DNA from 3 places in the Pseudomonas sp. KH_050 genome. Region 2 is predicted to be linked to each of the others. Evidence: predicted binding sites of a transcription regulator. Region 2 holds the regulator's gene; each other region holds the start of a gene.
The links. Region 2 encodes sigma-54, which starts transcription at its own class of promoters, with help from an activator protein. Its sites were predicted from a motif close to ANTGGCATNNANNTTGCTNT; they were not measured.
Positions count from the first base shown of each region.

Region 1: flgB (flagellar basal body rod protein FlgB) is a predicted target of sigma-54. The motif match lies at 3,446-3,465, and genes of this name have one in related genera.
Region 3: AC3IUA_RS21150 (flagellar hook-length control protein FliK) is a predicted target of sigma-54. The motif match lies at 2,969-2,988, and genes of this name have one in related genera.

Region 1 covers NZ_CM174478.1:1,581,218-1,587,840, forward strand. The annotation lists gene AC3IUA_RS07245 (flagella synthesis protein FlgN) at 1-22, opposite strand, end outside; gene flgM (flagellar biosynthesis anti-sigma factor FlgM) at 70-396, opposite strand; gene flgA (flagellar basal body P-ring formation chaperone FlgA) at 547-1,308, opposite strand; gene AC3IUA_RS07260 (chemotaxis protein CheV) at 1,390-2,322, shown strand; gene cheR (protein-glutamate O-methyltransferase CheR) at 2,368-3,195, shown strand; gene flgB (flagellar basal body rod protein FlgB) at 3,509-3,916, shown strand; gene flgC (flagellar basal body rod protein FlgC) at 3,920-4,363, shown strand; gene flgD (flagellar hook assembly protein FlgD) at 4,379-5,101, shown strand; gene flgE (flagellar hook protein FlgE) at 5,132-6,460, shown strand; gene AC3IUA_RS07290 (hypothetical protein) at 6,448-6,623, opposite strand, start outside.
Region 2 covers NZ_CM174478.1:1,107,266-1,113,888, forward strand. The annotation lists gene pmbA (metalloprotease PmbA) at 1-787, shown strand, start outside; partial or broken gene aspA (aspartate ammonia-lyase) at 1,015-1,158, shown strand; gene AC3IUA_RS05105 (HPr family phosphocarrier protein) at 1,205-1,480, opposite strand; gene rapZ (RNase adapter RapZ) at 1,496-2,353, opposite strand; gene ptsN (PTS IIA-like nitrogen regulatory protein PtsN) at 2,356-2,820, opposite strand; gene hpf (ribosome hibernation-promoting factor, HPF/YfiA family) at 2,833-3,141, opposite strand; gene AC3IUA_RS05125 (RNA polymerase factor sigma-54) at 3,259-4,752, opposite strand; gene lptB (LPS export ABC transporter ATP-binding protein) at 4,974-5,699, opposite strand; gene lptA (lipopolysaccharide transport periplasmic protein LptA) at 5,699-6,244, opposite strand; gene lptC (LPS export ABC transporter periplasmic protein LptC) at 6,231-6,623, opposite strand, start outside.
Region 3 covers NZ_CM174478.1:4,650,421-4,657,043, forward strand. The annotation lists gene fliM (flagellar motor switch protein FliM) at 1-969, opposite strand; gene fliL (flagellar basal body-associated protein FliL) at 979-1,476, opposite strand; gene AC3IUA_RS21150 (flagellar hook-length control protein FliK) at 1,655-2,911, opposite strand; gene AC3IUA_RS21155 (Hpt domain-containing protein) at 3,027-3,371, opposite strand; gene AC3IUA_RS21160 (SpoIIE family protein phosphatase) at 3,402-5,108, opposite strand; gene AC3IUA_RS21165 (STAS domain-containing protein) at 5,114-5,419, opposite strand; gene AC3IUA_RS21170 (hypothetical protein) at 5,639-6,019, opposite strand; gene fliJ (flagellar export protein FliJ) at 6,186-6,623, opposite strand, start outside.

The DNA of each region.
Region 1 (6,623 bases), 470 kb from region 2:
GCAGTAAATTAGTGTCGTGCATGGCTGGCCTTGGTTTTAAGCGTCCAAAAGCCTGGCGCAGGCCGTTGGCTAGCGCTGGGCTTCGAAGTTGAGCAGTTTGCTGGCTACACGGTTGCTGTCGACTTTATAGCTGCCATCGGCAATCGCTTGCTTCAATCCGGCCACGCGGGCCTTGTCGACAGCAGGTTGATCGCGCAGCTTGTCAGTGACCTTCTGCAACTGTTGAGCCTCATTACTGAGATGTACCGATTCCCCACTTTTGCTGGTACTGGCTTGTTCGACCGGGGTATTCACCGGCGCGGATTTACCGGCGTCGCCGGTTTCCCGGGTGCCGCTGGTACGCGTACTGCCTGTGAGTGTGGGGGCGTTATTTAATCGGCTGAAATCGATGACCATGATGGAAAACCTCTGGGTATTTGGACGCTTGCCATGTTTTCGGCCATACCCTGAAAAACTTTAGGCCCGATTATCGGTGAGCGCGCGCGCAGCGACTCTTGCCCTGCTTGAGGCACAGTTTAGGGAAGGCTGGGGCGTAGCGCCAGTTCCCTACATGGCGACCTCGACCTGACCCGGGGCGGTCACACGCGCCCTGATCACCCGTTGAGAGTTCAGATTCTTGACCCTGATCTGTTCGCTCAGGCCCCCGTTGGACAACGCTTCGCCAGGCATTCGTACACTGAGCGTCCCGCTGCGGGCGGAAATCACGACCTGATCGCCTTTGCGAACGACCTCCGCTTGCTCCATGTGAGCCAAGGTGATGACCTGGTCGCTGACCATTGGTCGGACAAGTTTCTGCCCGATCGCCTGATCGATAGAGGTCAGATAGCCCTGATTGATCTGGCTGATGTCGCGCTCGCGCAAGATGACGTCTTCCGGGCTGATGATTCCCGTACGTTTCAGCGGGCGGGTGGCGGTGACAATTTCTCGAAACAGGCGCACTTGAGCGGGGACGAACACCGTCCAGGGCGAGGCGCCATCGCATCGCACCCGCACGGTAACGCGACCCAACGGCTGGGCCGGACTCTCCAGAGTCGCTGTCAATTCCTTGTCGCACATCGGCATGCGCAGGCGTGGGTCGAGTTGGTTGACCTGGATTTCATAGCGTCCTGCGGTTTGGCTGGTTGCCAGATAATCTTCGACGGTGAATTCAAGAAAGCCCTGAGTGACGCCGATAAGCAGATCAGGCAAGGTAACCGAATCAGCAAGGGCAGGGCTGCCAAGGTTGAAAAAACACAACGCGGACAGCGCGCAAAGCAATTTGCGGTACTGTGCTGTGAGACGTCGGAAAAATGTCGTATGTGCATTCATAAGAGTTAAAAAGCAAGCGCCGTGCCGTTTAGTGATGAATGTGCGTCGCAACACACTTAGCGTTGGTGTAGGAGTCTGGGCATGGCTGGTGTAATGGATTCGGTAAACCAGCGCACGCAACTGGTGGGGCAGAATCGCCTTGAGCTGTTGTTGTTCCGTCTCGACGGCCAACAGCTGTATGGGATCAACGTGTTCAAGGTTCGCGAGGTGCTGCAATGCCCGAAGCTGACCCTGCTGCCCAAGTCCAGTCCTGTCGTGTGTGGTGTGGCGAATATTCGCGGGGCGACCATTCCGATCCTGGATCTGGCAATGGCCACCGGTTCCGGTCGATTGCTCGATCAGAGCAATCCCTTCGTGATCATCACGGAGTACAACACCAAGACCCAGGGGTTTCTGGTCAGGTCGGTGGAGCGCATCGTCAACATGAACTGGGAGGAGATCCATCCGCCACCCAAGGGCACCGGGCGCGATCATTACTTGACGGCGGTGACCCGGGTCGACAATCAGTTGGTCGAAATCATCGATGTCGAGAAGGTCCTGGCTGAAGTGGCGCCGACCTCGGAAGCCATTTCGGTCGGCGTGGTAGACGTTGACACCCGGCACAAGGCGGTTTCACTGCGGGTGCTGACGGTCGACGACTCGTCGGTGGCGCGCAAGCAGGTCTCGCGTTGTCTGCAAACGGTTGGAGTTGAAGTCGTGGCGTTGAACGACGGCCGGCAGGCGCTGGACTACCTGCGCAAGCTGGTCGACGAGGGCAAGAAGCCGGAAGAAGAGTTTCTGATGATGATTTCCGACATCGAAATGCCAGAAATGGACGGTTACACCCTTACGGCCGAGATCCGCAACGACCCTCGCATGCAAAAGCTACATATCATCCTGCATACTTCGTTGTCAGGAGTGTTCAATCAGGCGATGGTGAAGAAGGTCGGTGCCGATGACTTCCTTGCCAAATTTCGTCCTGATGACCTGGCATCCCGGGTAGTCGACCGGATCAAAACAGCAGACATCAGCTAGGGGCGTCTGCCCCTGGTGGTCAACACGATTTAAGAGGCGGCATCTTTGTCTACGGGTAATTTGGATTTCGAACAGTTCCGGGTCTTCCTGGAAAAAGCCTGTGGCATTTTGCTCGGTGAAAACAAGCAGTATCTGGTGTCGAGCCGTCTCAATAAACTGATGGAGCAGCAAGGCATCAAATCCTTGGGTGAGCTGATTCAACGTATTCAGACCCAACCGCGCAGTGGATTGCGCGAGATGGTGGTGGACGCCATGACCACCAACGAAACCCTGTGGTTTCGCGACACCTACCCGTTCGAGGTGCTGAAAAACAAGGTGCTGCCGGAGGCGATCAAGGCCAGTCCGGGTCAGCGCCTTCGCATCTGGTCGGCGGCCTGCTCGTCGGGGCAGGAGCCTTATTCGCTGTCCATGTCGATCGATGAATTTGAGCGGACCAGCCTGGGCCAGCTGAAAATGGGGGCGCAAATCGTTGCCACGGATTTGTCCGGCACCATGCTCAACAACTGCAAGACTGGCGAGTACGATAGCCTGGCCATTGGCCGCGGTCTCTCTGCGGAGCGCCTGCAACGTTACTTCGATCCGAAAGGACCGGGGCGTTGGGCGATCAAGGCACCGATCAAGAGCCGGGTTGAGTTTCGTTCGTTCAACCTGCTGGACAGCTACGCCGGCCTGGGCAAGTTCGACATCGTGTTCTGCCGCAACGTGCTGATCTACTTCTCCGCCGAGGTGAAGAAGGACATTCTGCTGCGGATTCACAGCACACTGAAGCCGGGCGGTTATCTGTTCCTTGGCGCTTCTGAGGCGCTCAATGGCTTGCCGGATCATTACCAGATGGTTCAGTGCAGCCCGGGGATCATTTACCAGGCGAAGTGATGGGTTGGCTAGACCAAAACGGGAGTCCTAAGAGGCTCCCGTTTTTTGGCCGGCAGAAAAGCAAAGATCGCAGCCAGCTCCTACGACGACCGCATATCCCTGTAGGAGCTGCCGAAGGCTGCGATCTTTTTGGCGGCCATCCACCTTCTCCAAACGGCAGAAAAGCGGCGGCGACGGAGATCAGTTGCCGCTTTTCTGGCATTGCCACCTTGCCGATGCCTCCAAAGCCCCGGTTTACGGGGTTTTTTGAACTGGCACGACGCTTGCTATGTTCATCGTACGAAAAAACCGGTTACCCAAAGGTCACCCCGATATGAGCATCAGCTTCGATAAAGCGCTCGGTATCCATGAAAAGGCTCTGGGCTTCCGAGCTCAGCGTGCCGAAGTTCTGGCCAACAACATCGCCAACGCCGATACCCCGAACTACAAGGCTCGGGATCTGGATTTCGCTGCCGTGCTTGCCGCGCAGAATGAAAAGACCAAGAGCGGCTCCTTCGCGTTGAACATGACCAATAACCGTCATATCGAAGCCGAAGGCCTGGGCAATGGCGACGAGTCGCTGCTGTATCGCACGCCGATGCAACCGTCGATCGACCAAAACACCGTGGACGCTCAGCTTGAGCAATCGAACTACGCGGAAAACTCGGTGAACTTCCAGGCCAGTTTCACCCTGCTCAACAGCAAATTCAAAGGGCTGATCTCAGCCCTGCGCGGAGAGTAATCCATGTCCCTAGCCAGTGTTTTTAATATTGCCGGTAGTGGCATGAGCGCTCAAACCACGCGTTTGAACACCGTCGCCAGTAACATCGCCAACGCCGAGACCGTGTCGTCGAGCATCGACCAGACCTACCGCGCTCGTCATCCGGTGTTCGCCACCATGTTCCAGAACAGCCAGAGTGGCGGCAGCGATTCGCTGTTCCAGAACCAGGATACGGCGGGCCAGGGCGTGCAGGTGTTGGGCGTGGTCGAAGACCAAAGCAACCTCGATGCGCGCTACGAGCCCAATCACCCGTCTGCTGATGCCAAGGGTTATGTCTACTACCCGAACGTCAACGTGGTCGAGGAAATGGCTGACATGATTTCTGCCAGTCGTTCGTTTCAGACCAACGCCGAAATGATGAACACCGCCAAAACCATGATGCAGAAGGTCCTGACTCTCGGTCAGTGATAAGGGGCGACTCAGATGAGTGTTACCGATTCCACCAGTGGCGCGAGCCTTGGCGATATTCTCAACAACACCACGAAAAAGACTAAGTCAACTTCCGACGAGCTGGCGGCGGCGGCCAGCAGCACGGCTGGCAGTAAAGCGTTGGGCAAGGACGCTTTCCTGCAATTGCTGGTGACCCAGCTGAAAAACCAGAACCCGCTGGAGCCGCAGGACAACGGGGCGTTCGTCGCGCAACTGGCGCAGTTCAGCAGTCTGGAAGGCATTACCACGCTGAACGACTCGGTAACTTCCCTGGCCGGCAGTTACAAGTCGTCCCAGGCTTTGCAGGCTTCATCGCTGGTCGGCCGCTCGGTGATCGTGCAGACCGACTCCGCAGTGATCGACCCGGCCAAAGGTCTCACCGGCTCGGTCGCCCTGGGGGCTTCGGTGACCAATGCCACAGTGACCATCACTGACAAAGATGGCAAAACAGTCAAAACCATTGAACTGGGTGCCCAGTCGGCCGGCAATGCCGACTTCGTCTGGGATGGTGTTGACGATAAGGGCGTCAAGGTCGAGCAGGGGACCTACACCTTCAAGGCGACCACCAAGACCGACGAGGGCACGACGGCATTGCTCACTTATCTGCCGGCGACCGTCAACAGCGTGTCCCTGAGCCAGACGGGTGGCGAGATGATGCTCAACCTCGCTGGCCTGGGCAGTATTGCCCTGTCCAAAGTTCAAACTATTGGTCTATAGAGCCGGTTAACGCGGCACAAGGAGTGAAATATGTCTTTCAATATTGGCCTCAGCGGGCTCTATGCAGCCAACAAGCAACTGGACGTTACCGGCAATAACATCGCCAACGTCGCCACCACCGGCTTCAAATCTTCCCGCGCGGAGTTCGAGGACGTGTACTCCTCAACTAAGCTGGGTACCGGTAGCAAAACCGTCGGCGGCGGCGTCAATCTGGCCAACGTTTCCCAGCAGTTTGGCCAGGGTGAGGTCAATGGTTCCGGCGGTATGCTGGACATGGGGATCCAGGGCGGCGGCTTTTTTGTCCTGAATGACAATGGCTCGCGCAGCTACACCCGTGCCGGTACTTTCCAGCGCGACAAGGAAGGCTACGTCACCACCTCCGACGGCTCTGCTCGCCTGCAGGGTTATGGTGTAGATGCCAATGGCAAGGTCATCAAAGGCGTGCTGACCGATTTGCGGATCAACCTGTCGAACCTGCCGCCCAAGGCTTCAAGCACGGTTGACTCCAGCAGCAACCTCAAGTCGACCAGCGACGTTATCGATCAGGTGGCCAAGCCGTTCGATCCCAAAGACCTGTCGAGCTTCACTTCTCAGTTCACCACCCTCATCTACGATACCCAGGGCAATTCGCACCCGATGGATCAGTATGTGGTCAAGACCGGTGCCAACACCTGGCAGACCTATACCCTGATCGATGGTCGTAATCCGGACGGCACGCCTGTGACCGGCACCGGCGCTGTCGCGCCAGTGCCTTCGACCATGTCTTTCGATTCTTCTGGAACGCTGACGGGCATCGTTACTCCACCCAGCACCGTATCCAATACCAAGCTGACAATTCCAGGGACCGGGACTGGAGCCTGGATGCCCGGCGCGATGATCAACGGTGTATGGGCATCGAACGGGGCTGCGGCCAACCCGGACGGTATTGGCATCAACATGGCGAATATCACCCAGTACAACTCGGTGACCTACCGTAATCCTCCTATTACGGACGGTTACGCCACGGGCGAAATCACCGGGCTGAAGATTGATGGCAGCGGTGTCTTGTTCGCCAACTTCAGCAACGATCAGAGCCAGGCGATCGGGCAGATCTCCCTGGCCAGCTTCAACAATGAGCAAGGTCTGCAACCGGCTGGCGGCACCAGCTGGAAAGAAACCTTCGCCTCAGGCCAGCCGGGCTTTGATGCACCTGAGGTCGGTACCCTGGGATCGATCGTTGCCAATGCTCTGGAAGGTTCCAACGTCAACCTGACCAACGAACTGGTGGACTTGATCAAGGCGCAAAGTAATTACCAGGCCAACGCCAAGACCATCTCCACCCAAAGCACCATCATGCAGACCATCATTCAGATGACCTGATGCTGGATGGCTGACTCGCTGCAAAAAGAGCCCCTCGCAAGAGGGGTTTTTTTATGGGTGTCCGCAATCCCCTCGTAGGAGCTGCCGCAGGCTGCGATCTTTTGATCTTGGCGATTGTGCTGTCCGCCGAAAAGATCGCAGGCTGCGCCTGCGCCTGCGCCTG
Region 2 (6,623 bases):
GAGTTGCGTGATGATTGCCGAAGCCGACGGTCAGATGCAGCGCGATTACTGGTATGACGTGAATCGCCAGGGCGAACTGCTGGCTGATCCGGTCAGCATCGGCCAGCGAGCCGCGCAACGAGCGGCCAGCCGTCTGGGCGCGCGTCCGGTCCCGACCTGCGAGGTGCCAGTGCTGTTTTCAGCAGAATTGGCCGGAGGGCTGTTCGGCAGTTTCCTTGGGGCAATTTCCGGTGGCAACCTGTACCGTAAGTCGTCGTTCCTCGAAGGCACGCTGGGGCAGCGGTTGTTTCCTGAGTGGCTGACCCTGGATGAACGCCCGCACTTGATGCGTGGTCTGGCCAGTTCGGCGTTCGATGGCGACGGTCTGGCGACTTACGCCAAGCCTTTCGTCGAGAATGGCCATTTGGTGTCTTACGTGCTGGGCACGTACTCCGGTCGAAAGCTGGGCATGCCAAGCACCGCCAACGCCGGCGGCGTGCACAACCTGTTCGTCACCCACGGCGACGAGGACCAGACCGCCTTGCTGCGTCGCATGGGGCGTGGGTTGTTTGTCACCGAATTGATGGGCCAGGGCTTGAACATGGTGACGGGTGACTATTCCCGTGGTGCGGCAGGGTACTGGGTAGAGAACGGCGAGATCCAGTTTTCCGTGCAGGAAGTGACCATCGCCGGCAACATGCGCGACATGTTCCAGCAGATTATCGCGGTCGGTAATGACCTGGAGATGCGTAGCAATATTCGTACGGGCTCGGTGTTGATCGAGCGGATGACGGTCGCCGGTAGCTAAACGGCTACAGCTTCAAAAGGAAGGCGTGTCACCCAGTGGGTGACGCGCTTTTTTTTTTTGTGTGTGGGGGGGGGAATTGAGGTGAGCCGGAAAAGATCGCAGCCTCGCTTCGCTCGACAGCTCCTACGGATTGGCGTTCACACCGGATGTGTGTCGGTCCCGGCTCATGTAGGAGCTGCCGCAGGCTGCGATCTTTTGATTTTGTTCAGGCTTGTTTTGATTCTCACACCGCCCTCAATCCGATCATTGGTTACCAAAAGGCAGCAGAGATCGCCAAGCAGGCCTATCAACAGGGGCGACCGGTTATCGATGTGGACACCGCATTCACTGATTTCACGACTGCTGTGCCCGAGCGCGGACCGGTCGGCGGGAGCAAGCTCCCTCGCCACAAAAAGCCCTCTGAACACAGATTGTGTACTACTCGCCTTCGTCAAAGTAGCGGTTGATCAGATCGACCAGTGCATCCAGCGCTTCCTGTTCTTGCTCGCCTTCAGTGGCCAGATGGATTTTGGTGCCTTTGCCAGCAGCCAGCATCATCATGGCCATGATGCTTTTGCCGTCGACCGTGGATTCGGGTGTGCGTCCTACTCTGATCGTGCAATCCTTGAACTGACCGGCGACTCCTACGAATTTGGCAGACGCCCGGGCATGCAGGCCCAACTTGTTGATGATTTCAATTTCCAGAGCGGGCATCGCGGTGTGGATCCTTTAGCTAAGGTCGCGGTGGCGAACCTGGACATTCTTCAGGGATTTTTGCAGGACCTGGCCCAGACGTTCGGTCAGGTAGACGGAGCGGTGATGCCCGCCGGTGCAGCCAATGGCGATGGTGACGTAGGCACGGTTGCTGGCGGCGAAACGAGGCAGCCACTTCATCAGGTACGTAGAGATATCCTGGAACATTTCTTCAACATCCGGTTGCGCGGCCAGATACTCGGCTACCGGCTGATCCAGCCCGGATTGCTCGCGTAGTTCGGGTTTCCAGTAGGGATTGGGCAGGCAACGCACGTCGAACACCAGGTCGGCATCGACCGGCATGCCACGCTTGAAGCCAAAGGACTCGACCAGAAACGCCGTCCCCGGCTCCGGCTGGTTCAACAGGCGCAGCTTGATGGTGTCACGCAGTTGATACAGGTTCAGGTTGGTGGTGTTGACCTTCAGGTCTGCAAGGTCGGCAATCGGCCCCAGCAGATTGGTTTCATCGCGAATGGCTTCGGCCAGCGAGCGCTGGGCATTGCTCAGCGGGTGGCGCCGACGGGTTTCCGAAAAGCGCTTGAGCAGGGTTTCTTCGTCGGCGTCCAGATACAGCACATCGCATTGGATGTGTCGGCTGCGCACTTCTTCGAGCAATTGCGGGAAGCGTGTCAGGTGACTGGGCAGGTTGCGCGCATCGATCGAGACGGCGACCAGCGGCTGCGCCAGTTCCGTGTGAATCAACGCGCGCTCGGCCAACTCCGGAAGCAGCCCGGCCGGCAGGTTATCGATGCAGTAATAGCCACTGTCCTCTAGTACATCGAGGGCGGTGCTTTTACCCGAGCCGGACCGGCCGCTGACGATGATCAAGCGCATGATTAACTACCGTTCTGCTCATCCAGGACAACCTGGTACAGGGCTTCATTGGTTAAGGCGCTGCGAAGTTTTTCGCGCACTTCCTTGCGGTCAAGCATGCTGGCTATCTGCCGAAGCAGTTCCAGGTGCGCATCGGTAGCGGCTTCCGGCACCAGCAGGACAAACAGCAGGTCGACCGGGGCGCCATCGATGGCGTCGAAATCTATGGGGGCGTCCAGGTGCATCAAGGCACTGATGGGCGAGGTGCAACCTTTGAGGCGGCAGTGGGGGATGGCGATGCCGTTGCCAAAACCGGTGGAACCGAGTTTTTCACGGGCAATCAGACTCTCGAATACATCTTGCATCTCCAGATCCGGCACTTCGCGGTGGATAAGGTTGGCAATTTGCTCGAGTGCGCGCTTTTTACTGCCGCCCGGCACGTTCACCAAAGAACGGCCGGGGGTCAGGATATTTTCAAGTCGGATCATGGGTTGGGAGTGTTAACGACCTGTTGCGCCCTGGAGGAGGCTCTGGGTCTTTTCCTTATGCTTTTTGAGTTGGCGATCCAGTTTGTCGGTGAGCAGGTCGATCGCAGCATACATGTCGTCATGTTCTGCGTTAGCGACCACTTCACCGCCGTGGATATGCAAGGTGGCTTCGATTTTCTGCTTCAGCTTTTCGACCGTCATCGTGACTTGCACGTTGGTGATCTTGTCGAAGTGCCTTTCCAGTCGGTCGAGTTTTTCGCCGATGTAGGTGCGCAGGGGTTCGGTCACTTCCAATTGGTGTCCACTGATGTTGACTTGCATACAGCTTCTCCTTCGTTGCCAGTGCATAAGGCGGCAGGCTGGCTTGCCTGCCACTAGGCTGTGTCCGAAAACTCACTGAGCTTCAGAACACACCCTGGAACGCTGTGGCGTGGCCCGTTACATCAACCGCTTGCGTTCGCTCGAAGGCGCGATTCCAAGGGATTCGCGGTACTTGGCGACGGTGCGGCGGGCTACCTGAATGCCTTGTGCCTCCAGTAAACCAGCGATCTTGCTGTCACTCAACGGCTTTTTCTGATTTTCCGCGGCAACCAGTTTTTTGATGATCGCGCGAATCGCTGTGGACGAGCATTCACCGCCTTCGGAGGTGCTGACGTGGCTGGAGAAAAAGTATTTCAGTTCGTAGATACCGCGCGGGGTATGCATGAATTTCTGGGTAGTCACCCGGGAAATCGTCGACTCGTGCATGCCGACTGCTTCGGCGATGTCATGCAGGACCAGCGGTTTCATCGCTTCATCGCCGTATTCGAGAAAGCCGCGCTGGTGCTCGACGATCTGGGTAGCGACTTTCATCAGGGTTTCATTACGGCTTTGCAGGCTTTTGATGAACCAGCGCGCTTCCTGCAACTGGTTACGCATGAAGGTGTTGTCGGCGCTGGTGTCGGCGCGGCGGACGAAACCGGCGTACTGCGGGTTGACCCGCAGGCGTGGCACGGACTCCTGATTCAGTTCCACCAGCCAGCGCTCGTTGTCCTTGCGCACGATCACGTCGGGGACGACGTATTCAGCTTCAGTTGACTCGATTTGCGAGCCAGGGCGCGGGTTGAGGCTTTGCACCAGTTCGATGATCTGCCGCAGTTCGTCTTCCTTGAGCTTCATGCGGCGCATCAGCTGGCTGTAATCGCGGCTGCCAAGCAGTTCGATGAAGTCCGTGACCAGGCGCTTGGCCTCGGCCAGCCAAGGGGTCTTGGCTGGCAGTTGACGCAGTTGCAGCAGCAGGCACTCGCCCAGGTTGCGCGCGCCGATACCGGCCGGCTCGAATTGCTGGATGCGATGCAGGACCGCCTCGATCTCGTCCAGTTCGATGTCCAGCTCCGGATCGAAGGCTTCGAGAATCTCCTCGAGGGTTTCGTCCAGGTAGCCCTGATTGTTGATGCAATCGATCAGCGTCACGGCAATCAGGCGATCGGTGTCGGACATCGGCGCCAGGTTCAGTTGCCAGAGCAAATGGCTCTGCAGGCTCTCGCCGGCGGATGTACGGGTGGTGAAATCCCACTCGTCGTCATCGTTGCTCGGCAGGCTGCTGGCGCTGGTCTGGTAAACGTCTTCCCAGGCGGTGTCGACCGGCAGTTCATTAGGAATGCGCTCGTTCCAGTCACCTTCCTCGAGGTTGTCCACCGTCGGGGCGGTTTCCTGATAGGAGGGTTCCTGAACATCGGCATTGGGTTTCTGCTCGATGTTGTCGGCCAGAGGGTCGGCGTTATCGAAGTCGTCGCCTTCTTCCTGGCGTTCGAGCATAGGATTGGACTCCAGGGCCTCCTGGATTTCCTGTTGCAGGTCCAGGGTCGACAATTGGAGCAGGCGGATGGCCTGTTGCAGCTGCGGTGTCATCGTCAGCTGCTGGCCCATTCTCAAGACTAGCGATGGTTTCATGGCAGGGGCTTAACACCTTATTCGCCGGCGCGCATGCGCCATCCACTACAGGGCGCCGGAGCGCCAAACATAAGCAAATTATATGCCTGAAACTGCAGTGTTTGCCTAGAGCGCTGTAACAATAAAAATTAACAAGGTTTCATTGACATCGGCGCTCTGACGATAGCTGAAATCGTCCAGAGTGCTTTTGAGGTGCCTGCGTCAACCAAACCGCTCAATGCTTACAGGCGGAACTCATGCCCCAGATAGACTTCCTTCACCAGTTCGTTGGCCAGGATGGTCTCGGAGTCGCCTTCGGCGATCAGTTGACCGTCGTTGACGATGTAGGCAGTCTCGCAGATATCCAGGGTTTCACGGACGTTGTGGTCGGTGATCAGAACGCCGATACCCTTGGCCTTCAAGTGATGAATGATCTGCTTGATATCGCCTACCGAAATCGGGTCTACGCCGGCGAAAGGTTCGTCGAGCAGGATGAATTTCGGCGCGGTAGCCAGTGCGCGGGCGATTTCCACTCGGCGACGTTCGCCACCGGACAGGCTCATGCCGAGGTTGTCGCGGATGTGGTGAATATGGAATTCCTGCAGCAGGCTTTCCAGCTCCTGGCGACGCCCGGCCTTGTCGAGTTCCTTGCGGGTCTCGAGGATGGCCATGATGTTGTCGGCGACCGATAGTTTGCGGAAGATCGACGCTTCTTGCGGCAGATAACCGATGCCGGCCCGTGCGCGACCGTGCATCGGTTGGTGGCTGACGTCCAGATCATCGATCAATACCCGACCCTGATCGGCCTGGACCAGGCCGACGATCATGTAGAAACAGGTGGTCTTGCCGGCGCCGTTCGGACCGAGCAGGCCGACGATCTGACCGCTGTCGATCGACAGGCTGACGTCGCGCACGACCTGGCGGCTCTTGTAGCTCTTGGCCAGATGCTGAGCTTTCAGAGTTGCCATTACGGGGCCTTTTGCTCGTCGGTTTTCTTCTTCGGCTGGATCACCATATCGATCCGCGGACGGGGCGCGGTCACCGTAGTGCCGGTGGCGCGACCGGCATTGGCAACCTGGCGCTTGGTGTCGTAGACGATTTTTTCGCCTTCGGTGGTGTTGCCTTCGTTGATCACTTTGGCCTTGTCGATCAGCACGACGCGATCTTGCGAAGCGTGGTACTGGATGGTCACGGCATAGGCCTTGACCGGCTCGGTATCGCCAGGCTTCTGCAGCTGTTCGAAGTAAGCCAGGTTGCCGACGGAGGTGACCACGTCGATCTCGCCCGAAGCTGCGCGGGTGATGGTCACGGTGTTGCCGGTGATCTTCATCGAACCCTGGGTGATGATCACATCGCCCTTGTAAGTGGCAATGCCTTGCTTGTCATCCAGTTGGGCGTCGTCGGCCTGAATGCGGATTGGTTGCTGGCTATCAGTCGGCAGAGCCCAGGCGCTCGCGCTTCCCAGTGCTGCGCTCAGGCTGAGCAAAATAGGGAGGGTTTTAACGAGACTCATACTGTCCTCTTACGTTCGATAGCAGGTGTATCCTGCTCTCTTTCAAATACGCTTTCATGCCCTTGCCAGTCGACACGCCACCAGCGCCGTCGATTCTAACGGCTTGCTCGGTTTGCGCATATTGCTTCTGAGGGAATACGGTCATGCGACTACTGGTAATAATCGTCGCACGGTTTTTCTCGTCGGTACGTGCGATACGTACCGAGTCGATCAGTTCGACTTCGGTGCCGCCAGGATTGACCTCGCCACGCTCACTCTGGACGTGCCAGGGGTAAGCCGTGCCGCGATACAGGTTCAGGTCGGGTTTGGTCAGCAACGTCACGTCGGTTGCTTTCAGGTGTTCGACTTTGTCGGCAGTCATTTCGTACTGCAACTTGCC
Region 3 (6,623 bases), 3.1 Mb from region 2:
TTAACGGCGCACGATCGGTTCAATCACTTGCAGCGCCAGGTTGCCCTTGTGGGAACCCAGCTTGACCTTGAAGGCCGGCACGCCATTGGCGCGCATGATCAATTCATCCGGCAGTTCCACCGGGATCACATCACCGGGCTGCATGTGCAGGATGTCCCGCAGACGCAACTGGCGACGCGCGACCGTAGCGCTGAGCGGCACATCGACGTCCAGCACATCCTGGCGCAAGGCGTTGACCCAACGTTCGTCCTGGTCATCGAGATCCGACTGGAAACCGGCATCGAGCATTTCCCGCACCGGCTCGATCATCGAGTACGGCATGGTCACGTGCAGATCGCCGCCACCGCCATCGAGTTCAATGTGGAAGGTCGAGACGACGACCGCTTCGCTCGGCCCGACGATGTTGGCCATGGCCGGGTTGACCTCCGAGTTGATGTACTCGAAGTTCACTTCCATGATCGCTTGCCAGGCTTCCTTCAAATCGATGAAGGCCTGCTCCAGCACCATGCGCACCACGCGCAATTCGGTCGGGGTAAATTCACGGCCTTCGATCTTTGCGTGACGACCGTCACCGCCGAAGAAGTTGTCCACCAGTTTGAACACCAGTTTGGCGTCGAGGATGAACAGTGCGGTGCCGCGCAACGGCTTGATCTTGACCAGGTTGAGGCTGGTCGGCACATAGAGCGAGTGCACGTATTCGCCGAACTTCATCACCTGCACGCCACCGACGGCAACGTCCGCGGATCGGCGCAGCATGTTGAACATGCTGATGCGGGTATAGCGGGCAAAACGCTCGTTGATCATTTCCAGGGTCGGCATGCGTCCGCGGACGATGCGATCCTGGCTGGTCAGGTCATAACTTTTGACACTGCCGGGCTCGGCAGCGTTGTCGGTCTGTACCAGACCGTCGTCGACACCATGCAACAGCGCATCGATCTCATCCTGGGACAGCAGGTCCTGCACGGCCATGTCGTGTTCCTACTGCAGTACGAAGTTAGTAAAGAGCAACTGCTCGACCACCACTTTGCCCACTTCTTTCTGCGCCACTTCCTGCACGCTGGCAGTTGCCTTCTGGCGCAGCATCTCCTGGCCGACCGGGGTCGCCAGGGCTTCGAAGCTTTGCCCGGAGAAGAGCATGACCAGGTTGTTGCGAATCACCGGCATGTGGATTTTCAGCGCATCCAGATCGGCCTGATTACGCGCCAGCAGGGTGATGCTCACCTGCATGTAGCGCTGACGGCCGTTGTGGTTGAAGTTGGCGACGAAGGCCGGGGCCATCGACTCATAGATCGCCGCGGGCTTGATGAGGCTGACGACATCGGCAGGGGCTTCAGGCTTGCTCTTGGCGCTGTGCATGACGTACCAGGTCGCCCCGATTGACACACCGATAACCAGCAGCAAAGCCAGAACGATCAGCAGAATAAGCTTGAGTTTGCCTTTCCCGGCGGGGTCTTTTACTGCTTCGCTCTTCGCCATGCCAATAATCCGTCACTATTCGGGTTTTCACAGTCGCACGGCAAGGCAAGAGCAAGTGTTATGCCAGAGTTGTCTGTAGGGAAAAGGATCGGGTGGGGGTGTGAAGTAAAGATCGCAGCCTCGCTACGCTCGACAGCTCCTACGGGCTGCGATCTTTTCACAGACGCCGCAAATTCAATCAGGCGTAATAATCCACCGCACTGGAACCCAATACTGTGGTGCTGGTGGCGGCCACTTCGGCGACTGTCATCGGCAATTCTTCATCCACCGAATCCAGGCGACCACCGCTGGCGCCGGTTCGCCCGCCCTGCCCCTGCTGAGCCTGTTCCTGACCCTGCCAGCCACGGGACTGATCGGACACGTTGACGTCGACCTGGCCCATACCCTGTTGGCTGAACATCTCGCGCAAGCGGTACATCTGCCCTTCGAGTGCTTCGCGGACTACCGCGTGACCGCTCATGAAGGTCACCTGGGTCTGCTGATCGGCAGCCATGTTCACCCGAATATCCAGACGCCCCAGCTCGGCCGGCTGCAGCTGAATATCGGCCGACTTGAGGTTGGCGCTGGACAGGTACATGACCCGGTTGACTACCTCTTCGGTCCAGCCACTTTGATGCATCGCCAACGGTTGATTCACCGGCAGCGTGTTGGCGGTTTTTGGCGTGGCGGCCTGGGTCAATGCCGCCAGACGGTTGGCGAAGTCATCGACCCGGGTATCGCTGGCGGCAGTTGTCAGGTCTTTGAGGCCATCATCGATCAAGCCACTAAAGGCCTTGTCCGTGCCCTGCTCGGTACCGCCGGTATCGGCCTGCTCCAGCATGCCCGCCAGCGCATTGGTGAAGTTCTGCGCCGGGGTCGGTTCGGCCGCAGGCGCAGCCGCCTTGCCTTGAGCCTGACTGGACGCCGAGACATGCCCGCTCTGCTCGAGGGCCAGACGTACCGCCGGCAACGCATCAAGTGGATCGGCTTCAGGGTCGAAATCGGCATCGACCGGTACCGCCGAGGCGGCCAACGGCGCCTCAACCGCAGCAACAGCCGCCGGCGTGGGCACCACTGCCTGCATCAGTGCCGGGGCCAGGGCCGGATCAACGGCAACCATGTCGGTCAGCGGGGCATCGGTCGCAGCCCCAGCGTCGCTGACGAGCTTATCGTCCGCCTCGACTGCTTGATCGCCAGGCAAGGCATTGCCGCTATCGGCAACTGCCGGCTGCGGGGCGGCAGCCTTATCAGTGGCCGCGCCCTGCTGGTCGCGCAGCGGTTTTGCCGATCCCTCTCCCGCCGCGACAGGCTTGTTCATCGCCTCTTTGGCAAGCACCTGGGAAAAATGTGCAGGCTTATCCCCAGCCCCGGCAACGGTTGCCTGGTTATTGGCAGTCGCGGCCTGAGGCTTGGCCGTGGTCGCGGCCTGAAGAAGCATGTTTGGGGCGAGGGGCATAAAACGGTCTCCAGTGCACTGGGGGCGTTGGCACGGTTGCAAGCTAACCAGCAAGGTAGAGCAAAGGTCGAGCCAGGTTCGCTCGGTGGAGACGAAAACCGCCCGGCGGCAGTTTTCAACATTGGAAGCGCTGGCGCTCTTCTTTGAACAGAGGCCGAACTATAGCGAATTCGCCGTCAATCTCGGCGACCAGCTTTTTGATACCGCCCAGCAACGGTTCTTTGGCTCGCTGCTCAAGTTGATGGCACAACTCGGCGAGACGGATAGCGCCCATATTGCTGCTGCTGCCTTTGAAGCTATGGGCCGTGATGATGAGCTGATAGGCATCACTGGCTTTATGCAGCAATCGCAAGCGCTCTTCGGAATCTGCAAGAAAGGTATCCAGCAACAGCGGATACTCGTCTTCCATGACTTCGCGCAATGCGCTCAGCACCTCGTGGTCTAGATGGATCTCAGCCACTTGTTCACTCCCTGATCAAGAATTTGGAGATTATGCCAGAGCCTCCCATGAAAACTCCACGCAGGCACTTCGACCATCGTCGGACCAGCTCGCGCTATGGCTCAATTGGCGAACCAAACCAAGGCCACGCCCTGACAAACGATCGACATCCACGGGCCTGGCCATCACTCGCTGCACATCAAAGCCTTCGCCACTGTCTTCGACCCGAACCACCAGGCATCCGCCCTCGCCCCTCGGCGCCACCTGCAAATGCACGCGCACGTAACCCTCTTGCAGTTGGTCCAGACGCGCATTGCGCTGCTGGTAGTAGTGCGCAAAACCGCGGGCATCGCGCTTGATGCTCGAGTCCAACCCCAACACGCCGTGCTCCAGGGCATTGGAATAGAGTTCGGCCATTACACTGTAGAGCGCGCCGCTTTGCCCCCGCAGGCCATGCACCTCAAGCAACAACTGCAACAAATAAGGCAATGGATTGAAACGTTTGAGGGTGGCTGCGCGAAACTCGAAACTCACCGACCAATCCAGCGGGCACGACTGGCCACTGTCGGAATAGATCATCACCGGCCGGGTCATCTGGTCGGCCTCCAGCAGGCTCACCTCGACCATGCTCACATCGTCACGCGCCTCACCGCGAAAATCCCTCAGCGCCTGTTCGATCTCCTCGAACAATCGATCTGGCTGGCGATTGGCGGCAAACACCTGCCGCAAGCGCTCGACGCCAAATAACTGTTCACTCGCATCACAGGTATCGATCACCCCGTCCGACAGCAGGAAGATCCGGTCTCCAAGTGCCATGGGCAAGACTTCGGTCCGATCATCGAAGTCTTGCGCGCCGAGGATGCCCAAAGGTAAATGCTGCGAAAGCAGCGGTGTGCGTTCACCCGTGGCGATGCAATGCAGGTAACCATCCGGCATCCCGCCATTCCAGACCTCCACCGCACGGCGCTGAAAACTCAGGGACAGCAGAGTCGCGCAGCAAAACATATCCACCGGCAGGATGCGCTTGAGCTTGGCATTCATCTCGCGCAGGGTTTCCGACAGGCCGTAGCCCTTGGCGGTCATGCCATAAAAGACTTCCGCCAACGGCATGGCACCGACCGCGGCCGGCAAGCCATGGCCGGTGAAATCGCCCAGCAGCACGTGCATATCGCCCGCCGGGGTGAATGCCGCGAGCAGCAAATCGCCATTGAACAGTGCATAAGGCGATTGCAGGTAACGAATGTTCGGCGCGCTCAGGCAGCCGGAATGCGCCACCTTGTCGAACACTGCCTTGGCCACCCGCTGCTCGTTGAGCAAGTAATCATGGTGCCGGGCAATCTGGTCGCGCTGCTCGAGCACCGTCGCCTGCAGTCTGCGCAAACGGTCCATGGCCTTGATCTTGGCCGCCAGAATCACCTGGTTATACGGCTTTGCCAGAAAGTCGTCGCCGCCGGCCTCCAGGCAGCGGGCCAGGGCTTCGCTTTCGGTCAGGGAGGTCAGGAAGATGATCGGCACCAGGGTTTCGCCGGCCAATTGCTTGATCCGGCGCGCCGCCTCGAAACCGTCCATCACCGGCATCATGGCGTCCATCAACACCAGTTGCGGGCGCTGCTGCTCGAACAGCGCCAGCGCTTCGGCGCCGTTGCTGGCGGTCAGCACGGCATGCCCCTGGCGCCGGACGATGGTCGACAGCAGCAGCCGATCGGCCGCACTGTCTTCGGCGATCAGCACCGTCAGCGCTTCGAACCCCGATTGCATGGCGATCAACTGATGTCGAAGAGTTTGTCGAAATTGGAGATGGCGAGGATCTTGCGCACGTCCGAGCTGCTATTGATCACTTTCACGTCGGAGCGTTCTCCACCGGCATGATCACGCAACAACAACAGCATGCCCAGCGCCGAGCTGTCGAGATAGGTTGCTTCCTTCAAGTCCACTACAACCGCACTGGGTGCCTGGATGAAACGCTCGTAGCAGTCGCGAAACTCCTGATGCTTGCCAAAATCAAAGCGACCCTTGATCGAAATCGTGAGTTTTTGCCCGTCCGGTGACACTTCTGATTCAACCGACATGATAATGCTTCCTTGTCATTGGCAACCTGTACAAGGTTTAGCATCCTACAGCCTCACGGGCAACAGGCCGCTAGTCCAAAGTCGTAATGTCGCCCCCATAACTCTGAAATATTCCCTTCTTTGCTTCGCAAAACGCCCCGCTACGCGGTTAATCACAGTCTGGCCGGGGACGATGCGGTCCTTGACGGAACGATTGCACTGGACTTCGAGGCGCGCAATTCAGCCGATGACCTCGATGAACAGGGACTCGTAATCCAGCTTCCTGGCGCCATCGGATTTTTTCAGTTGATAGGAAAACTCCACCTGGACCCTGGCCAGATGCTTGAGAGTGGCGTAAGGGACCAGCAGCTCGACGATGCTTGGAACTTCTTTGACCGGCGCTTCGATATTGAAGTAGACAGGAGCCCCATTTGCCGGTGTGCCGCGCACGCTCACGTCGATGATGTCGGCGGGCGTGTAGCCATCCCCGATGGCCACGACTTGCACGGTCGCGGCCTTGCCGTCCAGCTCATTCAGATGGAGTTCACCGCGCCGGGATTCCTTTAAGAGGGGGTGATCGAGGAAGGCACTGATTGAGGAAGCAGACGCTTGAGAAGGCATGGGAAACTCCTGTAGGGATCTGGCTTACGGAGTTATTCAATCCTCAAGCAGGGAGGCTGGCTACTGTCAGAACTAACAGGTGGAAGGCATGAAGCGCGGAAAAACATAACCGTCTGTCAGAAACCAGGACCTGACGAAGCCGGTGGCTCACCTGCGCAAAACCGCCTCAGTACTGATCCTTGCGCGGCATGCGTTGCGACAACTCATCCAGCAACTTCTGCTCGCGCTTGTCTTCCAGCTGTCGCGCCTCGTCGATATAGCGCTGAACCAGCTTGCGCAAGCCCTCGACCCGCGCATAGGCCTGTTGCCAGGTATCCCGGGCCTTGTTCAGGTTGTTCTGGTGCCAGGCCAGGCTTTGCCGCTGCTGGCCGACCGCGGTTTCCAGCTGGTTGAGGAAGTGCTGGTAATTCATCAGCCATTGCCCGGACACCCCCTGGCTGCCGCGCTCGATCCATTGCTGCTGGTATTCGCCGCGAAAGCGTTCCAGGTCTCCCAGCTTGCTTTCGGCCAGGCAGACCTGGCCCTGAAAGTGCCCCAGACGCTGGGCGGCGTTGCGCTCGGCGCGTTCGGCCATGTCGACCACTGGCGCCAGACGCGCCGCACG